Regions from separate parts of the Pantoea sp. UBA4549 genome, predicted to be linked through region 2. Evidence: predicted binding sites of a transcription regulator. Region 2 holds the regulator's gene; each other region holds the start of a gene.
The links. Region 2 encodes PurR, which represses purine synthesis genes. Its sites were predicted from a motif close to CANGCAAACGTTTGCNTG; they were not measured.

Region 1 (10,269 bases), on a different contig from region 2:
CATAGAGCGCTTCAAGGCCGCTGTCTGCTTCCGGCAGTTCGTTTGAGGCGGTCACCAGCAAACGCATCGGAATCGCCTCTTCGCAGTCGCCGTTCCGGAAGCGCCGCTCGTTAATGGCGGTCAGCAGCGTGTTCAGAATAGCCGGACCCGCTTTCCATATTTCATCCAGGAAAACGATCTCCGCATCCGGCAGATAGCCTCTGGTCAGACGCTGATAGCGTCCCTCATCTTTCAGGGCCTGGATCGACAGCGGACCAAACACCTCTTCCGGCGTGGAAAAACGGGTCATCAGGTATTCAAAGGCGCGGGCGTGCTGAAAAGCGTATTTAAGACGGCGGGCGATCAGGCTTTTGGCAATGCCAGGCGGGCCGAGTAAAAACACGCTTTCGCCGCTTAACGCTGCCAGCAGGCAGAGGCGAATGGCATGGTGCCGTTCATATAGCCCTTTTTCCAGCGCATTACTCAGTCGGGAAATTCTTTCTGCCAACAGATGGGGTTGAGCCATAATCACATCATTGTCCTTCTGAACCTGGTGCCGTTACGGTCTGGCGAGCGCAATACTCTACTGTTTATCATGCTTGAATGCGTTGATAGCCGTCAGCTTTTTTGTTTCAGAAGGTTGTGGCAGCACAACGTGCGGTTTTCATGCCGTTTTCTGCCTGATTTTCGGCGAAAAAGCAGATTACGCTGCGCATAATCAACAGCGCTGTCTGTTGGTTTCTGCCAATTGTGTGCATACTGTGCGCTTTTTGATGGCCTGAGTCGTCACGGCTCCAACACAAGACACCCTATGAGCTCGGATAAGAAACAGTCTCTTGGCGCCGTCACGCTTGCGGCAATCGGCGTGGTCTATGGCGATATTGGTACCAGTCCGCTGTATACCTTACGTGAATGCCTTTCCGGTCAGTTCGGCTTTGGCGTTGAACGCGAAGCGGTCTTCGGCTTTTTGTCGCTGATCTTCTGGCTGCTGATTCTGGTGGTGTCGCTGAAATACATCAGCTACGTCATGCGCGCCGACAATGCCGGTGAAGGCGGCATTCTGACGCTGATGTCGCTGGCGGGTCGTCATACCGGCGCGCGTGCCACTGCCGTTCTGGTGATCATGGGGCTGATTGGCGGCAGCTTCTTTTATGGTGAGGTAGTAATTACTCCGGCCGTATCCGTGCTCTCAGCGATTGAGGGACTGGAGATCGCCGCGCCCGGTCTTGATACCTGGATCGTCCCGCTGGCGATCGCCGTGCTGACGCTGCTGTTTATGATCCAGAAACAGGGCACCGGTATTGTAGGCAAGCTGTTTGCGCCGGTTATGCTGGTATGGTTTCTGGTGCTGGCGGTGCTGGGCGCGCGCAGCATTCTGAATAATCCTGATGTCCTTCACGCGATGAATCCTTACTGGGCGCTGCACTTCTTCGTTCAGTACAAGTCCGTCTCCTTTTTTGCGCTGGGCGCGGTGGTGCTGGCGATCACCGGCGTTGAGGCGCTTTATGCGGACATGGGGCACTTCGGCAAATTTCCGATCCGTCTGGCGTGGTTTGTGGTGGTGCTGCCTTCGCTGGTGCTGAACTATTTTGGCCAGGGCGCGCTGCTGCTCGCGCATCCGGAAGCGATTAAGAACCCGTTTTTCCTGCTGGCACCGGACTGGATGCTGATCCCGATGCTGCTGCTTGCCACGCTGGCGACGGTTATCGCCTCACAGGCTGTGATCTCCGGCGTCTTTTCACTGACGCGTCAGGCGGTGCGACTGGGTTATCTGCCGCCGATGCGCATTGTTCACACCTCTGAAGAGGAGTCAGGGCAGATCTATATCCCGGTGATCAACTGGCTGCTCTACGCCGCGGTGGTAATTGTGATTGTCGGCTTTGAGCACTCCAGTAATCTGGCCGCGGCCTACGGCATTGCCGTGACCGGCACCATGGTGCTGACCGCGATCCTCTGTGCCACGGTGGCGATTCAGAACTGGCACTGGAACCGTTATCTGGTCATGCTGATGCTGGCCGCGATGCTCTGTATCGATGTGTCGCTGTTCTCCGCTAACCTGATCAAAGTTTTCTCCGGCGGCTGGCTGCCGCTGACGCTGGCGCTGATGATGTTCATCATCATGACGACCTGGAAAAGTGAACGCTTTCGTCTGCTGCGCCGCATGCATGAGCACGGCAACTCGCTGGACGCGATGATCGCTTCACTGGAAAAATCACCGCCGGTACGCGTACCGGGGACGGCGGTATATATGTCGCGTGCACTGAACGTGATCCCCTTCGCGATGCTGCATAACCTCAAGCACAACAAGGTGCTGCATGAGCGCGTGGTGCTGCTGACGCTGCGCACGGAAGATTCACCCTATGTGCATAACGTACGCCGGGTAACGATTGAACAGCTGTCGCCCACATTCTGGCGCGTGGTGGCGAGCTACGGCTGGCGTGAAACGCCAAACGTGGAGGAGATTTTTCACCGCTGCGGGCTGGAGGGGCTTAACTGCCGGATGATGGAAACGTCATTCTTTATGTCACATGAATCGCTGATCATCGGCAAGCGGCCCTGGTATCTGCGCCTGCGCGGCAAACTGTTCCTGACGCTGCAGCGCAATGCGCTGCGCGCGCCGGATCAGTTTGAAATTCCGCCTAATCGGGTCATTGAGCTGGGCACGCAGGTTGAGATTTAGCGCCCGTTGCGTAGCCCGGTCAGCGTCACGCGTAGTCCCTGCGGCACGGCGTGACTGAAGCACAGCTGCAGGCCATGCAGCTGTGCAATGTTTTTCACAATCGACAGGCCCAGGCCACTGCCGCTCTGCGCCTGACCAGGCGGGCGCCAGAAACGTTCACCAAGCCGCGCCAGCTGCTCGTCCGACACACCTGTACCAGTGTCTTCAACCACGATGTTTTCCGGCCCCAGCCGCAGCGCTATCCGGCTGTGTGCCGGCGCATAGCGCAGCGCATTATCCAGCAGATTACGTATCATCAGGCTCAGCAGCAGCGGATGACCGTTCATCACCGGCTCTGCATCAATCGTTAACGTTATCTCTGTCTGCTGCGCTGCGGCCTGCGGCAGATGTTCAGCGACCAGCGCCTGCAGCAGCGGCACCAGTGCAACCGGCTGAAATTCACTGCGCAGATCGTCCGCTTCAACGCGCGACAGCGTCAGCAGCTGATCCACCAGCCGGGTCGCGCGGATAATACCGCTATCGAGCTGCTGCAGCGCCCGCAGTCGCACCTGTTCATCATCTGCGGCCAGCTGGATCACCTCACTTTGCACGCGCAGGGCAGCCAGCGGGCTGCGCAGCTCATGGGCAGCATCGGACGTGAAGCGGCGCTCGCGCTGTACCAGCTGCGCCGTGCGTCCGAAGAGATCGTTGAGCGCCGTCACCAGCGGCTGCACTTCCCGGGGCAGGCGCGTCACCGGCAGCGTGGTCGCATCATCCGGCACGCGCTGCTGCAGCATATGCGCCAGCTGCTTCAGCGGCCGCAGTTCATACCACACCAGCAAGAGCAGCAGCAGCAGCATAAACGGTATCGCAATAAGCCACGGCAGCAGCGCGGCCGAGGCGAGATCGCGCGTCATGTCATCCCGGTAATCCTGCTCCTGCCCCACCACCACGCGATACTGTTTATCGGGCGACGTCAGCCAGAGCAAACGCCAGGGCTCATCGTCGTCGCGCAGCTGTCCGTCGCGAAAGCCGTCGCGTCGCGTATCGAACGCTAACCCGCGCCCGTTCTCGCCGTCGTTGAGCAGCGGTGTACCGTCGATGTGAAATACCGCAAAGGCCAGCGCATCATCATCCTGATCGCCACGATGATGGCGTAAAAGGGTTTTGGTTTTCGGTAATGCCGCGTGATGCAGGCTGGTGGGGTCGAGCGCCAGCAGCCGTTTGGCAAACAGCATCTGCTGGGTATCAAACAGTTCATTAACCGTATCGCGCGTCTGCTGCCACGCGCTCCAGCCGGCGCTGGCACCGCACAGCAGGATCAGCAACACAAAGCCGATCGCCAGCCGGACAAACAGGCTCATTCTGCCGCTCCCAGCGTATAGCCAATACCGTGCACGGTGCGGATAAACTGGCTGCCCAGTTTTTTGCGCAGATGATGAATATGTACTTCTACCGCGTTGCTGGAGACATCGTCATCCCAGCTGTAAAGCTTCTCTTCAAGCTGGCTACGCGTCAGCACCTGAGCCGGATGTCGCAGAAACAGCTCCAGCAGCGCCAGTTCGCGGCTTTTCAGTTCAAGCGGTTCGCCATTGAGCAGAACGCTGTGGCTGGCGGGCTGCATGACAACATTGCCATGCCGCAGCTCAGGCTGCAGCTGGCCATGCCGGCGGCGGATCAGCGCCTGCAGTCGCGCAGCCACTTCAGTCAGTGCGAACGGTTTGCAGAGATAGTCATCGGCACCCAGCTGTAAACCCTGTACACGCTGATCCAGTGCGTCGCGCGCGGTGAGGATCAGCACCGGAATATCCGCGCCTGCAGCGCGCCACTGGCGCAGGATATCCAGCCCGTCGCGTTCCGGCAGCGACAGATCCAGCACCACTGCATCCCAGGGCGCTGCGCTCAGCGCCTGACATCCGGCCTCACCGGATATAAACCAGTCGACGCTGAATCCCAGTTTTGTCAGGCCGACCTTCAGCCCGTCGCCAATCAGCGTGTCATCTTCAATCAACAGAATTCGCATTGTGCTCTCCCCCGGCTACAGGCGAGTTATACGAAGCCCGTCCGGGCTTGTACAGGCCAGCAGCGCGATTTTCAGCTATTTTTCACGCAACAGTAAAAAAAAGAACCTCTTAAGATCCTGTTAAGGAGTGTCTGGTTTACTGGCTGACATTCCACCTGTTCACAGAAATGAGGTAACTAATGAAAACACGTATAGCGTTAATGACCCTGATTGCCCTGGCCACCGCACCGGTACTCGCTGCGCCACAGGGCGGCTTTATGGATCCCGCTGCGCCAGCCGCACAGAGTCATCAGGCGGGCGGTTTTAAAGCCGGCGACACCAGCGTCGTGACGGTAAAACAGGCTGAAGAGATGAAAGATGACAGCTGGATCACCGTGCGCGGCACGCTGGAAAAGCAGGTTGGCGATGAAGATTATCTGTTCCGCGACAGCAGCGGCACGATGAAAGTTGAGATTGACCACAAGCACTGGAACGGCGTGACCATTACGCCAAAAGATCGGGTCGAACTGACCGGCGAGCTGGATAAAGATTTCAACGCCATTGAGCTTGACGTAAAACAGGTTCGCAAGCTGCCATAAGCACACTACGAGGCCACTGCATAAGTGGCTTCGTTCATTCCGGCAGAGCACTGCCGCGATATTTCCTGCCTCTCTGCACTTCCTGACTCAAATTTTTCCGGTCGACAGCGAAACGTTTCGATGGCGATCACACTTCCGTGATGGTGTCGTTGCGTTACTATGCTGCTTTTATACACTGCTCCACAGCGAAACGTTTCGCTGTGGAGTGGATGAAATGAAAAAAGGTCGCCTGTTACACGCTGAACTCTCTCATGTGATTGCCCGCCTCGGGCATACCGATACGCTGACCCTTGCGGATGCGGGCCTGCCCATTCCGCACGGACCCCGGCGTATTGACCTGGCGCTGACGCCGGGTACGCCCGGATTTTTACAGGTTGTGGACATCGTCACGCAGGAGATGCAGGTAGAAAGCGCCCTGATTGCGGAGGAGATTAAAGAACACAATCCGCACCTTCACAGCCAGCTGATCGCCGTGCTCGAAGCCTTGCAACAGCACCAGGGGAATAGCATTACCATCCGTTACATCACTCATGAACAATTCAAACAGCAGACGCAGCGCAGTCAGGCGGTCATTCGCAGCGGAGAGTGTTCTCCGTATGCGAATGTCATCCTGAGCGCCGGCGTCACCTTCTGAGGCCGCTATGCAACCATTACTGCAACTTAAAGGGATCGAAAAGTCGTTTCCTGGCGTAAAGGCGCTGAATGGTGCCTCGCTGGCGGTCTACCCGGGGCGCGTTATGGCGCTGGTGGGCGAAAACGGAGCCGGTAAATCCACCATGATGAAGGTGCTGACCGGCATCTACACCATGGACGCCGGCTCGCTGCAGTGGCTGGGCGAACCTGTTGCGTTCTCCGGCCCAAAGGCGTCGCAGGAGGCAGGCATCGGCATTATTCACCAGGAGCTTAATCTGATCCCGCAGCTGAGCGTGGCGGAGAATATTTTCCTGGGCCGGGAGTTTATAAACCGGTTTGGCCGTATCGACTGGAAAAAGATGCATCGTGAGGCAGAGGCGCTGCTTAAGCGTCTTAACCTGCGTTTCAGCAGCCACAAACTGGTGGGCGATCTCTCAATTGGCGATCAGCAGATGGTAGAGATTGCCAAAGTACTGAGTTTTGAATCACGCGTCATCATCATGGATGAGCCGACGGATGCGCTGACGGATACCGAAACGCTGTCGCTGTTTCACGTTATTAACGAACTGAAAGCGCAGGGGTGCGGCATTGTCTATATCTCGCACCGCATGAAAGAAATTTTTGAGATCTGCGATGACGTAACCGTATTCCGTGACGGGCAGTTTATTGCCGAGCGCGCCGTCAGCGATCTGAGCGAAGAGCAGCTGATTGAGATGATGGTAGGACGCAAGCTGGAAGATCAGTATCCCCATCTCGATCACTCGCCCGGTGAAATCCGTCTGCAGGTTGAAAAGCTCTGTGGCTCAGGCGTGGAGGATGTCAGCTTTACCCTGCGCAAAGGCGAAATTCTGGGGATTTCAGGGCTGATGGGGGCCGGGCGAACTGAGCTGATGAAAGTGCTGTATGGCGCCCTGCCGCGCCGCAGCGGCAGCGTCACGCTCAATGGCCGTACGGTGAACGTACGTTCACCGCAGGAGGGGCTCGCCAGCGGTATCGTTTATATCTCTGAAGATCGTAAGCGCGACGGACTGGTGCTGGGGATGTCAGTAAAAGAGAACATGTCGCTGACGGCGCTGCGCTATTTCAGCCACGCCGGCGGTAATCTGAAGCATGCGGAAGAGCAGCTGGCGGTAGGTGATTTTATCCGCCTGTTCAATGTAAAAACGCCTTCAATGATGCAGCCGATCGGCCTGCTCTCCGGCGGTAACCAGCAAAAGGTGGCGATTGCCCGCGGCCTGATGACCCGTCCGGACGTGCTGATCCTGGATGAACCGACGCGCGGCGTCGATGTGGGTGCCAAAAAAGAGATCTATCAGTTAATCAATCAGTTCAAAGCGGAAGGGCTGAGCATCATTCTGGTGTCATCGGAAATGCCGGAAGTACTGGGCATGAGCGATCGCATTCTGGTGATGCATGAAGGCCGTATCAGTGGCGAATTTTCCCGTGAGCAGGCTACCCAGGAATCCCTGATGGCGGCGGCGGTCGGTAAGCAACACAGCGAGGATTTAGTCGTATGAGTACCCACACCCTACCCGCCAGCCGCCGCTGGTTCAGTAAAAGCTGGCTGCTGGAGCAGAAGTCACTGATTGCGCTGATTGTGCTGATCGCCGTGGTCGCCAGCCAGAGCCCGAACTTCTTTACGCTGGCCAACATGTTCAACATCCTGCAGCAGACCTCGGTCAACGCCATTATGGCAGTGGGCATGACGCTGGTGATCCTGACGTCAGGCATTGACCTGTCGGTAGGCTCGCTGCTGGCGCTGACCGGTGCGGTTGCCGCATCTATAGTCGGCATGGAGGTTAATGCGCTGGTTGCCGTTGCTGCTTCCCTGGCGCTGGGCGCATTTATTGGCGGGATCACCGGCGTGATCGTGGCGCGCGGCAAGGTGCAGGCATTTATCGCGACGCTGGTGATGATGCTGCTGCTGCGCGGTGTCACCATGGTCTATACCGACGGCAGTCCGGTTAATACCGGCTTCAGTGAAAACGCCGATCTGTTTGGCTGGTTCGGTATTGGTCGCCCGCTGGGGATCCCGACGCCGGTATGGCTGATGGCACTGGTATTCGCGCTGGCGTGGTACATGCTGCATCACACCCGCCTCGGTCGCTACATTTATGCGCTGGGCGGTAATGAAGCCGCCACCCGTCTGTCAGGCATCAGCGTTAACCGCGTCAAAATTACCGTCTATGCGCTGAGCGGACTGCTGGCAGCGCTGGCAGGCACGATTGAAGTGGCCCGTCTCTCCTCAGCGCAGCCTACGGCTGGCACCGGTTATGAACTGGATGCGATTGCGGCTGTGGTACTGGGCGGCACCAGCCTGGCAGGCGGTAAAGGCCGTATTATGGGTACGCTGATTGGCGCGCTGATTCTGGGTTTCCTGAATAATGGCCTGAACCTGATGGGCGTATCTTCCTACTACCAGATGATTGTTAAAGCCGTCGTGATTTTGCTGGCGGTGCTGGTAGATAACAAAAGCAGTAAATAACTCTGACCCTCACACAGGATTCTGTAAATGAAAAAATTAACTGCACTGGCCGTCATTCTTGGTGCCACCCTGAGTGCCGGCGCAATGGCCAAGGATACGATTGCGCTGGTGGTTTCTACCCTGAACAACCCCTTCTTTGTCTCGCTTAAAGATGGCGCTCAGAAAGAAGCGGATAAGCTTGGCTATAACCTGGTGGTGCTGGACTCCCAGAACAACCCGGCAAAAGAGCTGGCTAACGTGCAGGATCTGACCGTTCGCGGCACTAAGCTGCTGCTGATCAACCCGACAGATTCCGACGCCGTTGGCAACGCCGTGAAAATGGCTAACCAGGCAAACATCCCGGTGATTACGCTGGACCGTATGGCAGCACAGGGCAAGGTAGTGAGCCACGTGGCTTCTGACAACCGGTTTGGCGGTAAAATGGCGGGTGATTTTATTGCGAAGAAACTGGGTGACGGAGCAAAAATCATTGAGCTGCAGGGCATTGCCGGTACGTCAGCCGCGCGCGAGCGGGGTGAAGGCTTTAAACAGGCAGCTGACGGGCATAAATTTGCTATTCTTGCCAGCCAGCCGGCTGACTTTGATCGTACTAAAGGGCTGAACGTGATGCAGAACCTGCTGCAGGCGCATCCGGATGTACAGGCCGTGTTTGCACAAAACGATGAGATGGCGCTGGGTGCGCTGCGTGCGCTGCAGACGGCCGGTAAAACCGACGTGCTGGTGGTAGGGTTTGATGGTACGGCCGACGGTGTGAAAGCGGTTGAGTCAGGTAAGCTGACTGCAACTGTGGCGCAGATGCCGGACAAGATCGGTATGATTGGTGTGGATACCGCAGACAAAGTGCTGAAAGGTGAAAAAGTGCAGGCGATCAATCCGGTTGACCTGAAACTCGTCACTCAATAAAACCAAAGAAAAGCGTGGCCACGCGCCACCCTCAGGGTGGCGCAACTTCCTGGATCCCTCTCTATGAGCAAATGCGCAACACTGGCGGTAATGGGCAGCATTAACGCCGATCATATCCTGAACCTGAGCCACTTCCCCCGTCCCGGTGAAACCGTTATCGGTAAGGCGTATCAGATTGCGTTTGGCGGCAAAGGCGCTAATCAGGCGGTGGCAGCCGGGCGTGCGGGCGCTGATATCGCTTTTATCGCCTGCGTAGGCGGCGATGACACGGGCGAACGCATCTGTGAGCAGCTGCAGCGCGACAATATTGATATTGCGCCGGTTGAAGCCATCCCGTCAGAGGCAACCGGCGTGGCGATGATCTTCGTAAACGGTGAGGGTGAAAACAACATCGGCATTTATGCCGGTGCTAACGCCGCGCTGACGCCGGAGTACGTGCGGCGTCATCAGCAGGTGATCGCTGACGCAGCGGCGCTGCTGATGCAGCTGGAGTCCCCGCTTGATAGCGTGCTTGCAGCTGCACAGATTGCGCGGCAGCACGGCACGCAGGTGATCCTCAATCCGGCCCCTGCGACCAGGCTGACTGATGAACTGCTGGCGCAGATCGACATTATTACGCCTAACGAAACCGAAGCGGAGATCCTGACCGGAATTGCCGTAACCTGTGACGCGGAGGCCGCACAGGCCGCGCAGGCGCTGCATGCCAAAGGGATCCGCACCGTGCTGATTACGCTGGGGCGGCGCGGCGTATGGCTGAGCGAAGAAGGTAACGGGCAGCGTATTCCTGGCTTTAGCGTACAGGCTGTTGACACCATCGCCGCAGGTGACACTTTCAACGGGGCTTTTATCACCGCGCGGCTGGAAGGCTTGGCGATGCATGATGCGGTACGGTTTGCGCATGCGGCGGCAGCGATAGCGGTTACGCGGCCTGGCGCTCAGCCTGCAGTGCCGTGGCGCCATGAAATCGATGCCTTCCTGCAGCAACAGGAATAAGCCCTTGGCTACCATG
Region 2 (10,269 bases):
ACTATTTCCGCTCCAAAGAAGCATTTGGCGTCGCGCTGCTGGAACGCTATTTCGTTAATTATCTGGAGCAGATTAATCAACAGCTCACGCTACCGTCCCTGCCCGCACGTCAGCGACTGCTGGCACATTTTCGCTCCGGTCAGCAGCTGTTTGCCAGGCAGGGACGCATTATGGGCTGCCTGGGCGTCAAGCTGTCGGCTGAGGTATGCGATCTCTCAGAACCGATGCGTGATGCGCTGCAGCGCGGTGCCAGCGCCATTATGGCCGCTTACGCACACTGCCTGACAGAAGCGGCGGCTGAACAGCCGCTGTTATTTAATCAGACCCCGGCGCAGCTTGCACAGCGTTGCTACCTGCTCTGGCTGGGAGCCAGCCTGCAGAGCAAAATTTCCCGCGAACCAGACTCCATTAATCTGGCACTCAGCACTATCGAACAGTGGCTTAACGGCCCGCAATTTTAAAAACTGATATTTATAGACGACCAGTCTAATAGAGGAAGTAACATGGCGAGTAAACAGCTATTCTCCCCGCTGAAAGTGGGTGCAATTACCGTTCCTAATCGCGTATTTATGGCACCGCTGACGCGACTGCGCAGCATTGAACCGGGTGACATTCCTACGCCTATGATGGCTGAGTATTATCAGCAGCGCGCCGGAGCAGGCCTGATTATTACTGAGGCGACGCAGGTCTCTTTTCAGGCCAAAGGCTACGCGGGCGCACCGGGCCTGCATACGCAGCAGCAGATTGATGCATGGAAAATGATCAACGAAGGCATTCACGCTGCTCAGGGTCACGTTGCGGTCCAGCTGTGGCATACCGGCCGCATCTCGCATTACAGCGTGCAGCCAGAGGGCAATGCCCCGGTTGCGCCTTCTGCCCTGCCTGCCGGAACCCGCACCTCGCTGCGTGCCGCTGATGGCAGCGTTTATCGCGAAGAGACCTCAGTGCCGCGCGAACTGACCGTTGATGAAATCAAACAGATTGTGCAGGATTTCGGACAGGCCGCAGCCAATGCCCGCGAAGCTGACTTTGACCTGCTTGAACTGCACTCGGCGCACGGCTATCTGATGCACCAGTTCCTGTCGCCTGACTCGAACAAGCGCGACGATGAGTATGGCGGCTCGATTGAGAAGCGCGGCCGTTTTGCGCTGGAGGTGGTGGATGCAGCCATCGCAAACTGGTCTGCCGATCGCGTCGGGATCCGCGTTTCACCTGTCGGGGCGTTTCAGAACCTGGAAAATGGCCCGGATGAAGAAGAAGCGGCGCTCTGGTATATCAGCGAACTGGGCAAACGCGGCCTGGCTTATCTGCACCTTTCTGAGCCAGACTGGGCGGGTGGCAAGCCTTACACTGATGCGTTCCGTGAAAAAGTTCGCGCGGCTTTCCCTGGTGTGATCATCGGTGCCGGCGCCTATAGCGTGGAAAAAGCGGATGATCTGATTGCGCGCGGTCTGATTGATGCCGTGGCGTTTGGCCGCGACTTTATTGCCAATCCGGATCTGGTTGCACGCCTGCAGCAGGATGCTCCGCTTAATCCGCAGCGTCCGGAAAGTTTCTACGGCGGCGGTGCGGAAGGGTATATCGACTATCCGACACTGTAACTGACACCTGCCGCACAGCGATGCGGCAGCCCCGTTACCCGCTATACTTGCACTGTTTCTGCGTCAAAATCTGACTATTTCGAAAAGAGGATATTATGCGTTTACTTCACACCATGTTACGCGTTGGCGATCTGCAACGCTCAATTGACTTTTACACCCGCGTACTGGGTATGCGCGTGCTGCGTCAGAGTGAAAATGCAGAATATAAATATACGCTGGCCTTTGTTGGCTACACCGAAGAGAGCGAAGGTGCAGTCATTGAGCTGACCTATAACTGGGGCACAGAGAAATATGACCTCGGTAACGCTTATGGTCACATCGCACTGGGCGTAGACGATGTCGCAGCCACCTGCGAGCGCATCCGCAGTGCAGGCGGAAACGTAACCCGTGAAGCGGGTCCGGTGAAAGGTGGCAGTACCATCATTGCGTTTGTTGAAGATCCCGATGGCTATAAAATTGAGCTGATTGAAAACAAACATGCCGGTCATGGTCTCGGTAACTGATGCCTGACGCCAGCCCGCAAATTTGCGGGCTGGTTTTTCTCATCTGCTGCACCCTCCCGCCTTTTTTGCCATAATGCGCGCTGCCCTTTTCACTGCTATGAGATCCTGATGTCTGAATCGAACGCCCAGAACGCCCTTAACCAACGCTTTCGCGGCTTTTATCCGGTAGTTATTGATGTCGAAACCGCCGGTTTTAATGCGCAGACGGATGCGCTGCTGGAGATTGCCGCCACGACCCTGAAAATGGATGAGGATGGCTGGCTGCAGCGTGACGAGACCCTGCATTTCCACATTGAACCCTTTGCAGGTGCCCTTCTTCATCCTGAAGCGCTGGCGTTTACCGGTATCGATCCTTCGAACCCGCTGCGCGGTGCAGTAAGCGAATATGAGGCGCTGCACGCCATCTTTAAACAGGTGCGTAAAGGCCTTAAAGAGAGTGGCTGCAACCGGGCGATTATTGTGGCGCACAATGCCAATTTTGATCACAGCTTCGTCACGGCGGCAGCTGAGCGTGCCAGCCTGAAACGTAACCCTTTCCATCCGTTTGCCACCTTTGATACGGCGGCGCTGAGCGGGCTGGTGCTGGGACAGACGGTACTGGCAAAAGCATGCAAGGCGGCAGGTATTGATTTTGACAGCACGCAGGCGCATTCGGCGCTGTATGATACAGAGCAGACGGCAATGCTGTTTTGCGAGCTGGTTAATCGCTGGAAGCGTCTGGGCGGCTGGCCGCTGGCGCTAAACGATGCTGAAGCTGAAGGTGACGAGCCCGGCGAAAGCGCGGCAGAGTAAGATAATGAAAAAGGCCGGCATAGCGCCGGCCTTTTGCTTTATTCCGCTTCTTTGTGTTTCTCAGCGGTTTCTTTGATCAGCGGCTGAAGTTCACCACGCTGGAACATCTCAACGATGATGTCGCAGCCACCGACCAGCTCCCCATCCACCCACAGCTGCGGGAAGGTTGGCCAGTTAGCGTATTTTGGCATTTCAGCACGGATATCGGGATTCTGCAGAATATCGACATACGCGAAGCGTTCACCACAGGCAGAGAGCGCCTGCACAGCCTGAGCCGAGAAGCCGCAGCTTGGCAGTTTTGGCGATCCTTTCATATACAGCAGGATCGGATTTTCTGCGATCTGGCGCTGAATTTTTTCAACAGTACTCATTTTTGCCTTCCTTAATTCTTCACTTCGTGTTTGTTTATTGTAGCGACTTCGTCCCGTGACTGAAAACGGGAATTTGTCTCGTTGCAGCCTGAATCGCCATGTTTGTTAAGTTTGTTGCCCCAGGCGTATGACGAAGTGTGTATTAATACACGATTAGCAATAAACCTGCTGTGTTAAACACCTGAAACTGCTCATTTTTGCTACACAGCCACTACTATGAGCTATTTAATAAAAAAGACCTTACCTTTTGTAAAAAAAGTGGATTAGAATCAATCCGGCGCTGATCGCTGATCAGAATTTTCTAATATTGCCGCGGTCTGCTTCTGCAGTCTGCCGAACCTGTAACCGGACTATGCGTTTACTGATTACGCTTTTCATACTGGCTTTTGCTCAGCTGTTTTTTAACGTGGCCGCTGCTTCACCGCACAAGCCGGTTAACGCCAGCCTGCAGAAAGCGGAGAAAAAGAGCGCGCGCGATGATGAGCGCCGCAAACGACGCCCGGTTAAAACGTCGGCTAAAAAAACACGCGTCACGCCTGTACAAAAAGTTAAAACCAAAAAAAACCTCCCCGCAGAGCCTTCTGCCACTACACGCACCGCCCGCAAAAAAGGGGCTGCACCCTCTGCCGGTAAAAAATATGGTCATCAGCGTACCAGCCGGAAAACAGTGGCAGCAGAAGAGACCACCGATACGCTGACCGGTGTCAGGCTCAGTAAATCTCACCGCCTGCGCTATCAGAAAGCACGTGAAACCGCCATGACTAAGCTCATGGGCCAGCTGGGCAAACCTTATCAGTGGGGTGGCACCTCTCCGCTTACCGGATTCGACTGCAGTGGTCTGGTCTGGTACGCCTATAAAGATCTGGTTCGTTTTAAACTGCCGCGTACGGCTAATGAAATGTATCATCTGCGCGACGCTGCCCCCATCAAGCGTGAAATGCTGGAGAAAGGCGATCTGGTGTTTTTCCGCATCAATAATCGCGGGACCGCCGATCATGTTGGCGTTTATCTGGGTAACGGCAAATTCATTCAGTCGCCGCGCACCGGCAAGGATATTCAGATCAGCGCGCTGGGTGAAGATTACTGGCAGAAACATTATGTTGGCGCACGCCGTATGATGACCCCTAAAACCATTCGCTAACGGTTGCGCAACACGCAGAACCGCACGGCGTAACGCATTCGCGCTTCACGCCGGCACAGCCGCAAGGTCACGGCAGTTATCAGCAGCCGCACTGCGCCTGAAGTCTCCGTTGCCGCTTTCTGCCTGCACCACACGCTTTCGTATCTATCGCCGGAATAGAATTATTTTCGCCTGGCCGCAGGTAAACATCTCGTTTTATGACCCTCACCTTGCTAGAATCGCCGCCTTTCGTTGCGCAACACCTTTTGCGCACGCTGCTGTCATTATCTGCCACGGTTAATTACTCGCCTTAAATCAGCCATTTTTATGCTGAAATCGGGCAGAAAACCCTGCGCAGACGCAAACGTTTAACACTATACTTATCATAAAGTTGCGATAGGTTTAAGAGGTCCATTTTCATGGCAACAATTAAAGATGTGGCAAAACGCGCTGGCGTATCAACGACCACGGTTTCGCACGTCATCAATAAAACGCGCTTTGTCGCTGAAGAGACGCGTAATGCCGTGTGGGAAGCAATTAAAGCGCTGCACTATTCTCCCAGCGCTGTCGCCCGCAGCCTGAAGGTCAATCACACTAAGACGCTGGGTCTGCTGGCAACCTCCAGTGAAGCCCCCTACTTTGCTGAAATTATTGAAGCAATTGAGAATCACTGCTTCGCTCAGGGCTATACGCTGATACTGGGCAATGCGCATAACGACTTACAAAAGCAGCGCGCCTATCTGTCGATGATGGCGCAAAAACGGGTCGATGGCCTGCTGGTGATGTGCTCTGAGTATCCGGACGATCTGCTTCAGATGCTGGAAGAGAATCGTAATATCCCGATGGTGGTGATGGACTGGGGCGCTTCACGCGGTGATTTTACTGATACCGTACAGGATAACGCATTCCAGGGCGGCTATCTGGCCGGTCGTTACCTGATCGAGCGTGGTCATCGCGATATTGGCGCGATTCCGGGTCAGCTGGAGCGTAATACCGGCGGCGGACGGCACGCCGGCTTTTTACAGGCGATGCATGAAGCGGGTATCACGGTGCGTGCCGAGTGGATCGTACAGGGCGATTTTGAGCCTGAATCGGGTTATCAGGCGATGCAGCAGATCCTGAGCCAGAAGCAGCGCCCTACCGCTGTGTTCTGCGGCGGCGATATCATGGCAATGGGCGCGATCTGCGCCGCCGATGAGATGGGCCTGCGCGTTCCGCAGGATATTTCGGTGATCGGCTATGACAATGTGCGCAATGCCCGCTACTTTACGCCGGCGCTGACGACGGTGCATCAGCCTAAAGCGCAGCTGGGCGAGAAAGCGCTGGAGATGCTGCTGGATCGCATCACCAGCAAACGCGAAGAGCCGCAAACGATTGAAGTTCAGCCCAGTCTGATTGAGCGTCGCTCTGTCGGGGACGGTCCGTTTCGCGACTATCGCCGCTAAGCGCGGCGTTCGCTGAGCCACTCATGGTTTAGCGTCTCAGCATCACCCAGGTAAGCCAGCAGCCACGTCAGTGCCGGTGATGCCCGCTGCCCGGCCCAGCTGACGCAGCAGGGGCTGTCCGGAAAAGGCTGCGGCAGGATCAGTTCTGCCAGCGCGCCGCTATCCAGTAGCGGTCGCGCCAGATGTCCCGGGATCATCCCCACGCACAGGCCAGCTTGCAGGCAGTCGATCCCGGTTTCCCACTCCGGCACCACCAGCCGGCGCTGATTATCCAGCGTCCATGTCATACGACGCGGGAGTGCGCGCGACGTATCCTCCAGCACCAGCGACGGCCATGCGCGCAGCGCCTCTTCATCAGGATGCGCGCTCTGCGCCAGCGGATGATCCGGACTGACCACGCAGCGCCAGTTAAGGGCACCCATATCCTGAAAAGCAAAGCGCCCGCCGACCGGGATCGCCTGCGTGGCGCCAATGGCCACGTCAACCCGGCCGTCGGCGAGCGCATCCCATACGCCGTTGAACACCTCATAGCTGATGATCAGCTCCATATCGGGAAAATGGCGATAGAAATCTTTAACCAGCTGGCGCGTGCGCTGCGGCTTAACAATGCAGTCTACGGCAATACTGAGCTGGCCGCGCCAGCCGTTGGCCAGCTGCTGACACTGACGTCGCGTCGCCAGCATTTTTTTGATAACAGAGCGCCCTTCACGCACAAAATGCTCGCCTGCCGGCGTCAGGATCACCTCCCGATGCTGGCGTTCAAACAGCTCCACGGCAAGCCAGCTCTCCAGCTGCCTGATGGTATAGCTGATGGCAGAAGGCACGCGGTGCAGTTCCTGTGCCGCCGCGCTGAAACTTCCGGTGCGAGCCACGGCATCTGCCACCTCAAGCGCATATTCAGACCACATATTTTTTGCCTTCAAAAAATTTAACAGCACTCTGCAAATATTAGCGTTTCACAAAGCTGACTGCACCCTTTTACACTCCTTCGCGTTTCCCTGCCAAATGAGAAAAATAGTGATGTCTTCAAAAGGATTTCTGCCTTATCTGGCGCTGCTGAGCATGCTCGGCTTTCTTGCCACGGATATGTATCTGCCTGCATTCAGCGACATGCAGCGTGACTTTGCCACCGCACCGGGTGTTATCAGCGCCAGTCTGAGCCTGTTTCTGGCGGGCTTTGCCTGTGCGCAGGTAGGCTGGGGATTACTCTCTGACCGTATTGGCCGCAAACCGGTTCTCCTGGCTGGCCTGTCGATATTTGCCCTGAGCTGTCTGGCCATGTTGTGGGCAGACAACGTCTGGCTGATGCTGGCACTGCGTTTTATTCAGGCCGTGGGCGTGTGCGCCGCCGCCGTAAGCTGGCAGGCGCTGGTTATCGATCGCTACCCTAAAGCGCAGGCCAATAAAGTGTTTGCCACTATCATGCCGCTGGTTGCGCTCTCTCCCGCTCTGGCTCCGCTGCTGGGCGCCTGGCTGATGAGCCATTTTCACTGGCGTACTATCTTCCTGGTGCTGACGCTGATTACGCTGGTGCTGCTGGCTGGGACGCTTAAGCTCCGCTCGCCGCGAATCTCTCCTGCAGCGCGCGGCGATCAGCCTGGCTGGCTGGCGCTGCTGGCAACCCGCGCCTATAGCGGCAATGTCCTGATTTACTCCGCCTGCTCTGCCAGTTTTTTTGCCTGGCTGACAGGTTCACCCTTTATTCTGGCGGCGGCAGGCTTAACCCCGGCAGATATCGGACTTAGCTATGTGCCGCAGACGATTGCCTTTCTGATTGGCGGTTTTGGCTGTCGTGCGCTGCTTAATCGTTTTCAGGGTGCGCAGCTGCTGCCGTGGCTGCTGCTGATTTACAGCCTGAGCATTGTGAGCCTGTTTGCGGTTGCGCTGCAGCCCGCCCCGTCGCTGTTTGCCCTGCTGCTGCCTTTCTGCGGTATGGCTCTGGCAAACGGCGCTATCTACCCGATTGTGGTTGCCAGCGCGCTGGCGCCGTTCCCGCATGCCAGCGGTAAAGCAGCGGGTTTACAGAATCTGCTGCAGCTTGGCTTATGCTTCCTTGCCAGTCTGATTGTCTCAGCGGGTTTGCAGCAGGCGCTTTATCACACTACGCTGGTAATGGTAAGTACGGTGGTTCTTGCCTGGGTGGGCTTCATCTGGCAGCGTGCGACAGTAAAATCCGCTGACATCCCCCATCCCTGCGAAGAGAACGCCTGAGCCGGCCTCGCGCTATTTTACCTGACAGTGACCCGCCCGCGCAGTCGCGCTGCGGGTCACTGGCTTGTCTGTCTGTTAAAACAATAAAAGCGCGTCCGGTATTTCCGGGACGGTGCCTGCGTGTGGCCAGACGACTGCGCCTCGCGCAAATCCGGACTATTCATACCTCTGTTAATGTGGTTTAGCTGCGCACGGCACGACCCTGCGTTCTTTCACAGACCTGATGCAGACCCTCCTGTTTCACAGGTCACGTTTACAAGGTGATGGAGAAGCTATGAGTTCATCATGTGCAGAAGCGGTAAGTCCCGAAGAGAATCCGTGGTTCCGTATCGTCCGGGAGTTACTTGAACAGGCAGATATTCGCGTTAATGGTTCACGACCGTGGGATATTCAGGTACATCACGCTGACTTTTTTAAGCGCGTACTGCAGGAAGGCTCCCTGGGTCTGGGCGAAAGTTACATGGATGGATGGTGGACGTGTGAACGACCGGATATGTTTTTTCATCGCGCGCTCAGGCATCATCTTGATCAGCAGCTGCCGCACCACTTCAAAGATACCCTGCGCATCGCCGCAGCCCGGATCACCAATCTGCAATCAAAAAAGCGCGCCTGGCAGGTTGGCAAAGCGCACTATGATCTGGGTAACGACCTCTTCCGCCTGATGCTCGACCCGTTTATGCAATACTCCTGCGGCTACTGGCATCATGCGGAAACGCTGGATGCGGCGCAGGAAGCAAAACTGGATCTGATCTGCCGCAAACTGCAGCTTGAACCCGGCATGTCTCTGCTGGATATCGGTTGTGGCTGGGGCGGGCTGGCGGAGTTTGCTGCCCGCCGCTACGGTGTCAGCGTATATGGCGTCACTATCTCTCAGGAGCAGCAGAAAATGGCACAGCAGCGCTGCGCCGGCCTGGACGTCACAATATTGCTGCAGGATTATCGCGATCTTGCACTACAGTTTGATCGCATTGTTTCCGTGGGCATGTTTGAACATGTCGGCCCGAAAAATTATGCGACTTACTTCAGAGTGGTGAATCGCAATCTGAAACCCGGTGGCCTTTTTCTGCTGCATACCATCGGGGCGGTCAGGACCGATATGCGCGTAGATCCGTGGATCGATAAATATATTTTCCCGAACGGCTGCCTGCCATCCGTGCGACAGATAGCGGACGCCAGTGAGCCTTATTTTATTATGGAAGACTGGCACAACTTCGGGACCGATTATGACACCACGCTGATGGCGTGGCATACGCGTTTCCAGGCCGCGTGGCCGCAGCTCTCTGCCCGCTACGATGAGCGCTTCAGGCGGATGTTCAGCTATTACCTTAACGCGTGTGCTGGCGCCTTTCGCGCCCGGGACATTCAGTTGTGGCAGGTTGTGTTCAGTCACGGCTATGAAGGCGGGCTGCGCGTGGCGCGCTAGATGAAAAAGGCGCATGGCGCGCCTTTTACAAAGGTTATTCTGCCGCACCGCCCGGTGAGGTTGCCGCAGCAATCAGGTCTGCTTCGCGCTGCGCCATAACGCGTTCAACGGTATCCACAATTGCCTGCGTCTGGGGATCGATTTCGATATTGACCTTATGCCCCAGCTTTTTGCTTCCCAGCGTGGTGCGCTCCAGCGTTTCCGGGATCAGGTGAACGCAAAATTTGGTTTTTGTCACATCGCCGACCGTCAGGCTGATGCCATCAATACCGATATAACCTTTACGCAGAATATATTTTATCTGCCCGGCATCCTGCGGTCTGAACCAGACTTCACGGTTATTTTCCGACTGAATAATTTTGCAGATTTCCGCAGTGGTCATAATATGACCCGACATCAGGTGCCCGCCAATTTCATCACTGAACTTAGCCGCACGCTCGATATTGACTTTGTCACCCACCTGCAGCGCGCCCAGATTAGTAATGCGCAGCGTCTCTTTAATCAGATCAAAACTGACCCGATCGCCTTCGATGGCCGTTACAGTCAGGCAGCAGCCGTTGTGCGCCACAGACGCGCCCAGCTCCAGCCCTGGCAGCAGAGCTGCATCAAGACGAACAGTATGAGTGCGAAACAGCTCTTTCTCTTCAATGGCGACAATTTCCGCCACACCCTGCACGATACCCGTAAACATAACTATCCTCTCCACGCGTTTGTCTTAGCTTATCACAGCCTGCCAGCACAACTTAATTTGCGCATGCGCAATGGTTGCATAAAAGACAAATAAATTTGTTATCATCGTTTGT
Region 3 (10,269 bases), 380 kb from region 2:
GTCACCGCCGCACTGCTGATCCGTATTATGGAGATTTCCGGCTGGAGTCCGGCAGAGATGGTCAGCCGCACCGAACCGGCTGCGGTGTCCGGCGATCTCTTCCCGTTTGGTAAATACCGCGGGCAGAGTATCAGCGCGATTGCACGCCGCGATCCGGGCTATCTGCGCTGGGTACTGGAAAATGTACGCGACCTGCGCCCGCCGCTGCGGCAGGCGCTGCGCAAATATGTCAAAGACGATCAGTAATCAATCCGATCCGGCAGGCTGCCCTGCGCCAGCGCAATCAGGAACGTAAACTCCTGCGCAACACCCTCATAGGATTTAAAGCGTCCTGATTTACCGCCGTGGCCGGAGTCCATGTCGGTACAGAGCAGTAACAGCGTGTCGCTGGTTTTATGTTCGCGCAGTTTTGCTACCCATTTGGCAGGTTCCCAGTACTGCACCTGCGAGTCGTGCAGTCCGGTAGTGACCAGCAGATGCGGATACGCCTGCGCGGTCACATTATCGTACGGACTGTAACGACTGATATAGTGATAAGCGTCGGGCTGTTCCGGGTTACCCCACTCATCATACTCACCGGTGGTTAACGGAATGGTCGGATCCAGCATGGTGGTCACCACATCCACAAACGGCACCTGCGCCACCACGCCGTGGAACAGATCCGGCGCCATATTGACAACCGCGCCCATCAGCAGCCCGCCAGCGCTACCGCCCATGGCATAGAGCCGCTGCGGATCGCCATAGCCTTTGGCCACCAGCCCCTGCGTCACATCGATAAAATCAGTGAAGCTGTTCATCTTATGCATCAGACGACCACTGTCATACCACTGCTGCCCCAGCTCGCCTCCTCCACGTACGTGCACAATGGCATAGATAAAACCGCGCTGCAGCAGGCTGACGCGACTGGCACTGAAACCCGCTTCCATCGTGCTGCCGTAGGCGCCATAGCCATAGACCAGCAGCGGATTTTTACCGCGCTGGAAATAGTTACGGTGATAAACCAGCGATACCGGCACTTCGGTGCCGTCGCGCGTTTTGATCCACTGGTGCTCACTTTTATACTCATCCGGATCAAATCCCGGTATCGGCGTCTGTTTGAGGATCCGCCGCTCTCCGGTCTCCATATTCAGCTCAAACAGCGTATCGGGAGTGGTCATCGAGGAGTAACCGTAGCGCAGCGTATCGCTCTCCGGCGTGGGATTAAACGCCAGCCAGGTCACATAGGCGGGATCGTCAAACGCGATACCATAGCTCTCGCCGCTGGCCCGGTTGATCTGCCGCAACGTGCTGACGCCGCGCTGACGCTCTTCCACCACCAGCCAGCTGCGAAACAGCTGGAAGTCTTCCAGCACCACATGTTCGCGGGCAGGGATGAGGGTTTCCCAGCGCTGCTCCGCCAGCCAGGCGCTGCGATAGAGACCGAAGTTTTTGCCGTCGCGGTTTGAGCGGATATAAAAATTGTGATTGTAGTGATCGATGCTGTACTCGTGATCGCGCCGGCGCGGGCAGAACACCTGGGGCTGCGCATCAGGATATTCTGCATCCAGCAGCAGGATCTCACTGGTGGTGGTACTGAACAGCGCAATAAGTATAAAGTGCTCTGACGTGGTTTTATGTACGCTGAGATGGAAGCTCTCATCCTTCTCTTCATACACCAGCTGGTCGTCACTCTGCGGATGGCCCAGTTCATGGCGCCATATCTGGTAAGCCAGCAGCGTTTTGGGATGTTTGCGCACATAGTAAAGCGTACGCGAGTCGTTTGCCCACGCGACGCTGGATGACGCGTTATGCAGTACTTCAGGATACCAGCTGCCGCTCTGCAGATTACGAAAGCGAATACCATACTGGCGGCGCGATAAAAAATCTTCTGCCAGCGCCATAACCTGATTATCAGGGCTGATATCCAGCGATCCCATGGTGTAAAAGTCACTGTGCGCGGCGCGCATGTTACCGTCAAGCAGCAGCTGCCAGGCTGCCTCCGCTCCGCTTTCAACCGGCTGACGATAGAAGGCTGCATATTCGTTGCCGGCTTCATAGCGGCGCTGATAGCGAAAGCCATTTTTCGTATAAGGCACGGAGTAATCCTGGCCCGGAATACGATCAACAATCTCTTTCAGCACCTTATCCTGCAGTGCATTTTGAGACGCCATCATTGCCCTGCCGTAGCGGTTCTCCTCCTGCAGATAGGACAGCACACTGGGGTCTTCACGATCGTCATCGCGCAGCCAGAAATAATCATCAGTGCGTGTTTCGCCATGCAACGTCATGACATGTGGAATTTTTTTTGCCTGCGGCTGTTTCATAACGCGGTTTCTCCCTGAGAAATCGTTTTATGCAAGCGTGGCACCAATCAGGCGGGAATGCCAGAGCTGGCGCAGACGCAGCGGCATTAAGCCTGTCAGCCAGCAGATTCTGCAGCGATATCCCGCTGCACCCCGTCACGCACATCCTGCGGAATAGCCAGCGCATCACCCAGCGCGGCGAGATAGCTGCGCTCCATAAAATGGTCAACATCAATAGCAGCGCAGCTGAGCACGTAGAGTTCCAGCGCCTCCTCTTCATTTTTTACCCCGGCCGCGAGCCACTGTGGATCGAGCGGGCGCGCGATTGCCTGCTTAATCACCCGCTCTGCCTGCGCGCCGTAGCCCGCCTGCTGAATATTTTTCTCGATCGCAGCCTGTTCAGCCTCATCGATATGGCCATCGCTTTTCGCGGCAAAGACCAGCGCAGTGATAAGTCGCTCTGCACGCTGGTCAGGCGGCGTCTGCTGCCCGTCAGTGCCGGATGCAGGCTGATACGCGGTGCGAATACGATCTTTATATTTATTCCATAACAGCGCACCGGCCGCCGCACCGCCGCCCAGCAGCAGCGCCTTGCCGCCAAATTTGGTCAGTAGCTTACGTGACGATTTGCTGCCCGCCAGCAGGCCTGCCAGCCCGCCCAGTGCGCCAGGTCCCAGGAGGTCACCCAGCCCGGACGCTTTTCTGTCGCCCTCTTTTTTTGCCAGAACCGTCTGAAGCTGCTGCAGCCACTGATTCATTGTTTAACTCCCGTTTAAGTTAGTCCGTTTTATCCTGGCGCAACCTGCGTCAGAAAATGTCAGAGCGGGCAAAGTACGGAAAATCTTTACGAACGCGAAACGTGAGGACGCAAACGTTTTCGTATATACTGCTGGCGCTTTTTTTGACTGCTAAGGTGACAGGTATGACAACTCTCGGAACGGCGCTGCGCCACGGGGCCACGCGCGTTATGCTGCTGGGTTCAGGTGAGCTGGGTAAAGAGGTGGCGCTGGAGTGCCAGCGTTTGGGTGTGGAAGTGATCGCCGTCGATCGCTATGCCGACGCGCCGGCGATGCAGGTTGCGCATCGCAGCCACGTAATCAATATGCTGGATGGCGAGGCGCTGGCTGATCTGATCGCCCGTGAACAGCCGCACTATGTAGTGCCGGAAATTGAAGCGATTGCCACCGATACGCTGGTTGAGCTTGAAGCCCGGGGGCAGAAAGTGGTGCCGACCGCACGCGCCGCACGCCTGACCATGAACCGGGAGGGGATCCGTCGCCTGGCCGCTGAAGAACTGAACCTGCCCACCTCACGCTATCAGTTTGCCGACAGCCAGGCGCACTTTTTTGCTGCAGCGGAAGCGATAGGGTTTCCCTGCATCGTTAAGCCGGTGATGAGTTCATCCGGCAAAGGTCAGAGCTTTATTCGCAGCGCGGACGCACTGCAGCAGGCGTGGGACTATGCCCAGCAGGGCGGCCGGGCCGGCGCGGGTCGGGTCATTGTTGAAGGCGTGGTCAGATTTGATTTTGAAATTACGCTGCTGACGGTCAGCGCCGTTGACGGTATCCACTTCTGCGCGCCGATTGGACACCGGCAGGAGGATGGCGATTACCGCGAATCCTGGCAGCCGCAGCAGATGAGCCCCGCTGCTCTCGCGCGGGCGCAGGAGATCGCCGCCAGCGTGGTAAACGCGCTGGGCGGATATGGCCTGTTTGGCGTTGAGCTGTTTGTGTGTGGTGATGACGTGGTGTTCAGCGAAGTGTCGCCGCGCCCGCACGATACCGGCATGGTGACGCTTATTTCTCAGGATCTCTCTGAGTTCGCTCTGCACGTGCGCGCGTTTCTCGGCCTGCCAGTCGGCAGCATCCGCCAGTATGGCCCGGCGGCATCGGCCGTGATCCTGCCCCGGCTGGAGAGTCAGGATGTGCGCTTTGCACACGTTGATGCCGCGCTGGGCGCAGGTCTGCAGCTTCGCCTGTTTGGTAAACCGGTAATCAGCGGCCAGCGCCGTTTGGGCGTCGCGCTGGCAACCGGAGAGAGCACGGAAGAGGCGGTGGCGCGCGCCGTCGCCAGTGCGGCAGCGATAACCGCCGAAGGCTGACAGCGCTGGCAGCAGGCCATATGCCTGCTGCCAGATACTGCATCCGGGGCTACCGCGCACCTGCGATTGCGTCACGCGCCAGCTGCGTAATCCGCGCCCAGTCGCCCTGCTGAAGCGCGTCATCCGGCACCAGCCACGATCCGCCAATGCAAAGCACGCTTTTCAGCGCCAGATAGTCACGATAGTTTGCCGGTGAAATGCCGCCGGTTGGACAAAACCGTACCTGCGGAAAGGGTCCGGCGAGCGCGGAAAGCGCCCTGACGCCGCCGTTAGCTTCAGCCGGAAAGAACTTGAACTCACGCAGGCCATGATCCATACCCATCATCAGCTCTGATACGGTGCTGATCCCCGGGATCAGCGGTACCGGCCCCTCTGTGGCGGCTCTGAGCAGCGATTCAGTCAGCCCCGGGCTTATCACAAACTGCGCGCCCGCGTCCGTGACCTCTTTCAGCTGCTGCGTATTGATAACCGTACCGGCGCCCACAATCGCTTCCGGTACTTCACAAATAATGGCGCGCAGCGCATCCATCGCGACCGGCGTACGCAGCGTTACTTCCAGCACCCGGATCCCGCCAGCGACCAGCGCTTTTGCCATCGGCACAGCGTGTTCAGGCTGGTTCACGACAATAACCGGCACGACCGGCCCGGTGCTCAGCACCTGCTCTGCACTTATCTTCCAGTTTTTCATGCGGTTTTCCTGTCACCGCAGCCCCGCCGGCTGCGTTAGCGTCATTAGCGCTCTACCATACAAGATAACGCTGCTCTGCGTCTATGACGCCCCCTGTGGCAATGCTTCTGTGGTACCTGCCCGTCACTGACAGGCATTACTGCATGCGGCGCAAAAAAATACCCCTGCATTGCAGGGGTATCAGCTGATCATGAAAATCGGCTTAATGCAGCGAGCGATTACTCGCTAAATTCATTCCATGAACGGCCGTCACGGGTGATCATGGCAACGGAGGCCACCGGTCCCCAGGTGCCCGCCTGATACGGTTTAGAGGCGTCGCCATCCGCGTTCCAGGCTTCGATAATGGAGTCTACCCAGGTCCAGGCGGCTTCTACCTCATCGCGGCGTACAAACAGCGCCTGAATGCCGCGCATCGATTCCAGCAGCAGGCGTTCATAGGCATCTGCCAGATGTGACTGGTTGAACGTTTCCGAATAGCTCAGATCCAGCTTGGTGGTCTGTAGCTTATGCTTGTGGTCCAGCCCTGGCACTTTGTTAAGAATTTCGATATCCACGCCTTCATCCGGCTGCAGACGAATAGTGAGTTTGTTCTGCGGCAGTTCAGAATAGGAGTCTTTAAACAGGTTCATCTCCGGATTCTTGAAATAGACGACAACCTCAGAGCATTTAGAAGGCAGGCGCTTGCCGGTGCGCAGATAAAACGGGACCCCCGCCCAGCGCCAGTTATCGATATCTACCCGGATAGCAACGAAAGTCTCGGTTGCGCTCTGCTTATTGGCGCCCTCTTCTTCCAGATAGCCCGGTACTTTTTTACCCTGCACGAAACCTGCTGTGTACTGACCGCGTACGGTTTTTTCACGCACGTTGGTTTGATCAATCCGGCGCAGTGAACGCAGCACTTTTACTTTTTCATCGCGAATGGCATCCGCAGTGAGATCGGAGGGCGGTGACATGGCAATCATGGTCAGCACCTGCAGCAGGTGATTCTGAATCATATCGCGCATCTGGCCCGCTTTATCAAAGTAACCCCAGCGGCCTTCAATGCCCACCTCTTCAGCCACGGTGATCTGCACGTGGTCGATGGTGCGGTTATCCCAGTTATTCACAAAGATTGAGTTAGCAAAGCGCAGCGCCAGCAGGTTCAGTACTGTCTCTTTACCCAGATAGTGGTCAATACGGAATACCTGGCTCTCATCAAAGAATTTACCCACGCTATCGTTGATTTCGCGTGAGGTTTCCAGCGAGGTGCCCAGCGGCTTTTCCATTACCACGCGGGCAGGTTTTGCGTTCAGCTTCGCCGCACCCAGACCTTCACAGATTGCCCCAAAGGTGCTCGGCGGCATGGCAAAGTAGTTGATGGTCACGCGCTCTTTTTGATCAAGCATTTTGCCCAGTTTGGTAAAATGCGACGTATCATTCACATCGAGGTTACAGAAATCGAGACGACCGCTGAGCTTATCCCACAGCGCTTCGTCGATTTTTTCCTTCATGAAGGTTTCCAGCGCCTCGCGCACCACTTTGGTATAGGCTGCTTTATCCCACTCTGCACGGCCTACCCCGATGATGCGGGTGGTTTCGTGGATCTGACCAGCTTTCTCCAGCTGATACAGCGAAGGCAACAGTTTACGGCGTGCAAGATCGCCTTTGGCACCGAAAATCACCAGATCGCATGCCTGGGCTGTTTGTGTTACCGCCATTTTCCTCTCCTCGTTGCAGGATCTCCCGGATGTGCATCCTCACCATCCCGGACCTTTATTGTCATGTTCTTACGGCACAATGTACTTTTTTCGCCGCGCCAGGACAAGCCAGTGTCCCGGTGTTCATGGCGATATCGCATGACTGACTGCCTTGCGCCACGTTGACAGGGTTTACATCGAAAACCACTGACTGGTGTCTGCAGAAGTATGACAAAGAATTCACCGTCGCACTTATCTGCCGCTGCGCGACTGCATTATTACAGAGCCTGGCTTTGAGTAAGCTGAAACCCTGTAAAGCAGCGATGTAAGCGCTTTCATGTCAGAATCGTGCTGTTCAGACGCCCATTTACTGTGACACACTGCTGTTTTATTACGCATGAGGAAATCGCTGAAGGGTAAAAGTTGGGGTTCAGCGCTCCGCTGTTGTCGGGTTGAACCATTCCGCACGCTGACAAAGCAGACCTATCTTAACAGGGTCAGACATTTGGTGTACCTTAGGTGTAAGCGTTTACCTGGCGTTAATACGTTAAGCCCTTTTGCGTCAACACCCTGGAAGCAGTATCACTAGCCAAACAGAGACATGCGCATTTTAAATTTAATGCCCATCAATCAGATAGAATAAAAGGATCACCGAATGACCAGCCCTACAGCTTTCATCTCAAAATCCCCGTCACGTCGTCTCAGAAGAACCAAGATTGTTACCACCCTCGGCCCGGCTACAGATCGCGACAATAACCTTGAAAAAATCATCGCGGCAGGCGCTAACGTGGTTCGCCTTAACTTCTCTCACGGCACGCCAGAAGATCACCAGCAGCGCGCCGATCGCGTACGTCAGATAGCCGCCAAGCTGGGTCGTCACGTCGCGATCCTCGGCGACCTGCAGGGACCAAAAATCCGCGTCTCTACGTTTAAAGAAGGAAAAGTGTTTCTCAGCGTTGGCGATCGCTTTCTGCTGGACGCCAACCTGAGCAAAGGTGAAGGCGATAAAGAGAAAGTCGGCATCGATTACAAAGGACTGCCGGAAGATGTTGTGCCGGGCGATATCCTGCTGCTCGACGATGGTCGCGTGCAGCTGAAGGTGCTGGACGTACAGGATGTAAAAGTCTTCACTGAGGTCACCGTCGGTGGTCCGCTCTCAAATAATAAAGGTATTAACAAGCTGGGCGGCGGCCTCTCTGCTGAAGCCCTGACCGAGAAAGATAAGCTGGATATCGTGACGGCGGCAAAAATCGGCGTTGATTATCTGGCGGTGTCATTCCCGCGCAATGGCGAAGACATGAACTACGCCCGTCGTCTGGCTCGCGATGCCGGCTGTGATGCCAAGCTGGTGGCAAAAGTAGAGCGTGCAGAAGCGGTTGCGACACAGGAAGCAATGGATGATATTATTCTCGCCTCTGACGTCGTCATGGTAGCACGCGGCGATCTGGGCGTTGAAATTGGCGATCCGGAACTGGTTGGTATTCAGAAAGCGCTGATCCGTCGCGCCCGTCAGCTGAACCGCACCATCATTACCGCGACGCAGATGATGGAATCGATGATCACCAATCCGATGCCAACCCGTGCGGAAGTCATGGATGTGGCTAACGCCGTGCTGGATGGTACTGACGCCGTCATGCTGTCAGCGGAAACCGCAGCCGGGCAATATCCGGCAGAGACCGTGTCTGCGATGGCGAAGGTCTGCCTCGGCGCTGAAAAGATCCCCAGCGTAAACGTCTCTAAACATCGTCTGGACGTACAGTTTGATAACGTCGAAGAAGCCATTGCGATGTCCGCCATGTATGCGGCAAACCATCTGCAGGGTGTTTCTGCCATTATTACCATGACAGAATCAGGCCGTACTGCGCTGATGACGTCGCGTATCACGTCAGGCCTGCCGATTTTTGCGATGTCGCGCCATGAACGCACGCTGAACCTGACCGCACTCTATCGCGGCGTGACACCCGTCTATTTTGACAGCAACAATGACGGTGTGGCTGCTGCCCATGACGCAGTAAATCTGCTGCGTGATAAAGGTTTCCTTGTCTCTGGTGACCTGGTGATTGTCACGCAGGGCGATGTAATGGGTGCTACCGGTACCACTAACACCAGCCGCGTGCTGCGCGTCGACTAACGCTGACGCGTTACGCGTAGCGGCTGTAAAAATGGACAAACGCGACTGCTCTGGCGGTCGCGTTTTATTTTGCATTTTCAGGGAGGCTTGATGGCCCGCTACCAACCTATTGCCCGGTTAACCGGACGCACGCTGCTTTTTCCACTGGCGCTGGTTCTGTTTGAATTCGCCACTTATATCGCGCATGACATGATCCAGCCCGGCATGCTGCTGGTCACGGAGGAGTTTGCCGTCGGTCCGCAGTGGGTCTCTACTTCGCTTACCGCCTATCTGATGGGCGGCGTGGTGCTGCAGTGGCTGCTGGGTCCGCTCTCCGATAAGTATGGCCGGCGCCCGGTGCTGCTCTCCGGCATCCTGTTTTTTGTGCTGGCCTGCATCCTTACCACCTGGGTCAGCACGATTGAACAGTTTGTCACGCTGCGCTTCATTCAGGGTATCAGCCTTTGCTTTATTGGCGCCGTCAGCTATGCGGCGGTCCAGGAAGCGTTTGAAGAGGCGCTCGCGGTGCGGGTGATGGCACTGATGGCCAATGTGGCGCTGCTGGCGCCGCTGGCCGGTCCACTGGCGGGAGCAGCGTGGCTGACCGCAGGCAGCTGGCGCAGTATGTTCTGGCTGTTTGCGATCTGCAGCGTGGTAGCGTTCATTTTGCTGTGGCGCATCATGCCGGAGACGGCTGGCGATCGCAGTCGTTCAGTGGCGCTGCCAGTGCTGGCACGCGGCTATGGCCGGCTGGCCCGTGATAAGCAGGTGATGTACGGCTCTTTTGCTATCGGGCTGGTGTTTATCCCCATTCTGACGTGGGTCGCGCTGTCACCGGTGATCCTGATGCACGATGAAGGCCTGTCACGCCTGCACTACGCCCTGCTCCAGCTGCCGGTATTTCTGGCCATGATTGCCGGCAATCTGACGCTGGGCAAGCTGGCGGGTCGCGTGCCGATTGAACAGCCGGTGAAATTTGCCGCCTGGCCTATTCTGATCGGACTGAGCATAGCGCTGATTGCAAACCTGATGAACAGCCACACTTACCTGCTGTTAACGGCCGGGCTCAGTCTCTACGCGTTCGGGGCTGGCATGGTTAACGCTGGTCTCTATCGCCTGACGCTTTACGCCAGCAGTGAAGGCAAAGGCAGTATTGCTGCCATGCTGGGCATGATCAGCATCCTGACGCTGGCGGCGGGCATTGAACTGGCGAAAGCGGGCTATTTTCACGGCGGTACACCGTGGTTCAGTACGCTGAACTTTATTGCAGGTTTGCTGTGGTTTGCGCTGGTTACGCTGTTTCTGCGTGAGCGCAAGCGGCTCAGCAAGGTCGAAGAGATGGCATAAATCGCGCTGCCGCTATGCACAAAGGGTAGCGGCAGCACGCAGCACTATTTACGCGGATAGAGATC

Region 1: rbsD (D-ribose pyranase) is a predicted target of PurR. The motif match lies at 5,423-5,440, and genes of this name have one in related genera.
Region 3: purT (formate-dependent phosphoribosylglycinamide formyltransferase) is a predicted target of PurR. The motif match lies at 3,147-3,164, and genes of this name have one in related genera.

The regions. Positions count from the first base shown of each region.
Region 1 is NZ_DGLH01000008.1:181,183-191,451, forward strand. Features, by position in the region: gene ravA (ATPase RavA) at 1-505, opposite strand, end outside; gene kup (low affinity potassium transporter Kup) at 791-2,659, shown strand; gene qseC (quorum sensing histidine kinase QseC) at 2,656-4,002, opposite strand; gene qseB (quorum sensing response regulator transcription factor QseB) at 3,999-4,661, opposite strand; gene B3041_RS06630 (YgiW/YdeI family stress tolerance OB fold protein) at 4,841-5,239, shown strand; gene rbsD (D-ribose pyranase) at 5,454-5,873, shown strand; gene rbsA (ribose ABC transporter ATP-binding protein RbsA) at 5,881-7,389, shown strand; gene rbsC (ribose ABC transporter permease) at 7,386-8,357, shown strand; gene rbsB (ribose ABC transporter substrate-binding protein RbsB) at 8,385-9,260, shown strand; gene rbsK (ribokinase) at 9,324-10,253, shown strand; gene rbsR (ribose operon transcriptional repressor RbsR) at 10,258-10,269, shown strand, end outside.
Region 2 is NZ_DGLH01000009.1:564,097-574,365, forward strand. Features, by position in the region: gene B3041_RS09320 (TetR/AcrR family transcriptional regulator) at 1-461, shown strand, start outside; gene B3041_RS09325 (alkene reductase) at 504-1,601, shown strand; gene gloA (lactoylglutathione lyase) at 1,697-2,104, shown strand; gene rnt (ribonuclease T) at 2,213-2,896, shown strand; gene B3041_RS09340 (Grx4 family monothiol glutaredoxin) at 2,935-3,267, opposite strand; gene B3041_RS09345 (C40 family peptidase) at 3,620-4,408, shown strand; gene purR (HTH-type transcriptional repressor PurR) at 4,807-5,832, shown strand; gene punR (DNA-binding transcriptional activator PunR) at 5,829-6,740, opposite strand; gene punC (purine nucleoside transporter PunC) at 6,850-8,043, shown strand; gene cfa (cyclopropane fatty acyl phospholipid synthase) at 8,318-9,466, shown strand; gene B3041_RS09370 (riboflavin synthase) at 9,501-10,157, opposite strand.
Region 3 is NZ_DGLH01000009.1:182,714-192,982, reverse strand. Features, by position in the region: gene exoX (exodeoxyribonuclease X) at 1-246, shown strand, start outside; gene B3041_RS07600 (prolyl oligopeptidase family serine peptidase) at 240-2,303, opposite strand; gene B3041_RS07595 (tellurite resistance TerB family protein) at 2,399-3,040, opposite strand; gene purT (formate-dependent phosphoribosylglycinamide formyltransferase) at 3,205-4,383, shown strand; gene B3041_RS07585 (bifunctional 4-hydroxy-2-oxoglutarate aldolase/2-dehydro-3-deoxy-phosphogluconate aldolase) at 4,433-5,071, opposite strand; gene zwf (glucose-6-phosphate dehydrogenase) at 5,290-6,768, opposite strand; gene pyk (pyruvate kinase) at 7,403-8,878, shown strand; gene B3041_RS07570 (MFS transporter) at 8,969-10,204, shown strand; gene lpxM (lauroyl-Kdo(2)-lipid IV(A) myristoyltransferase) at 10,249-10,269, opposite strand, start outside.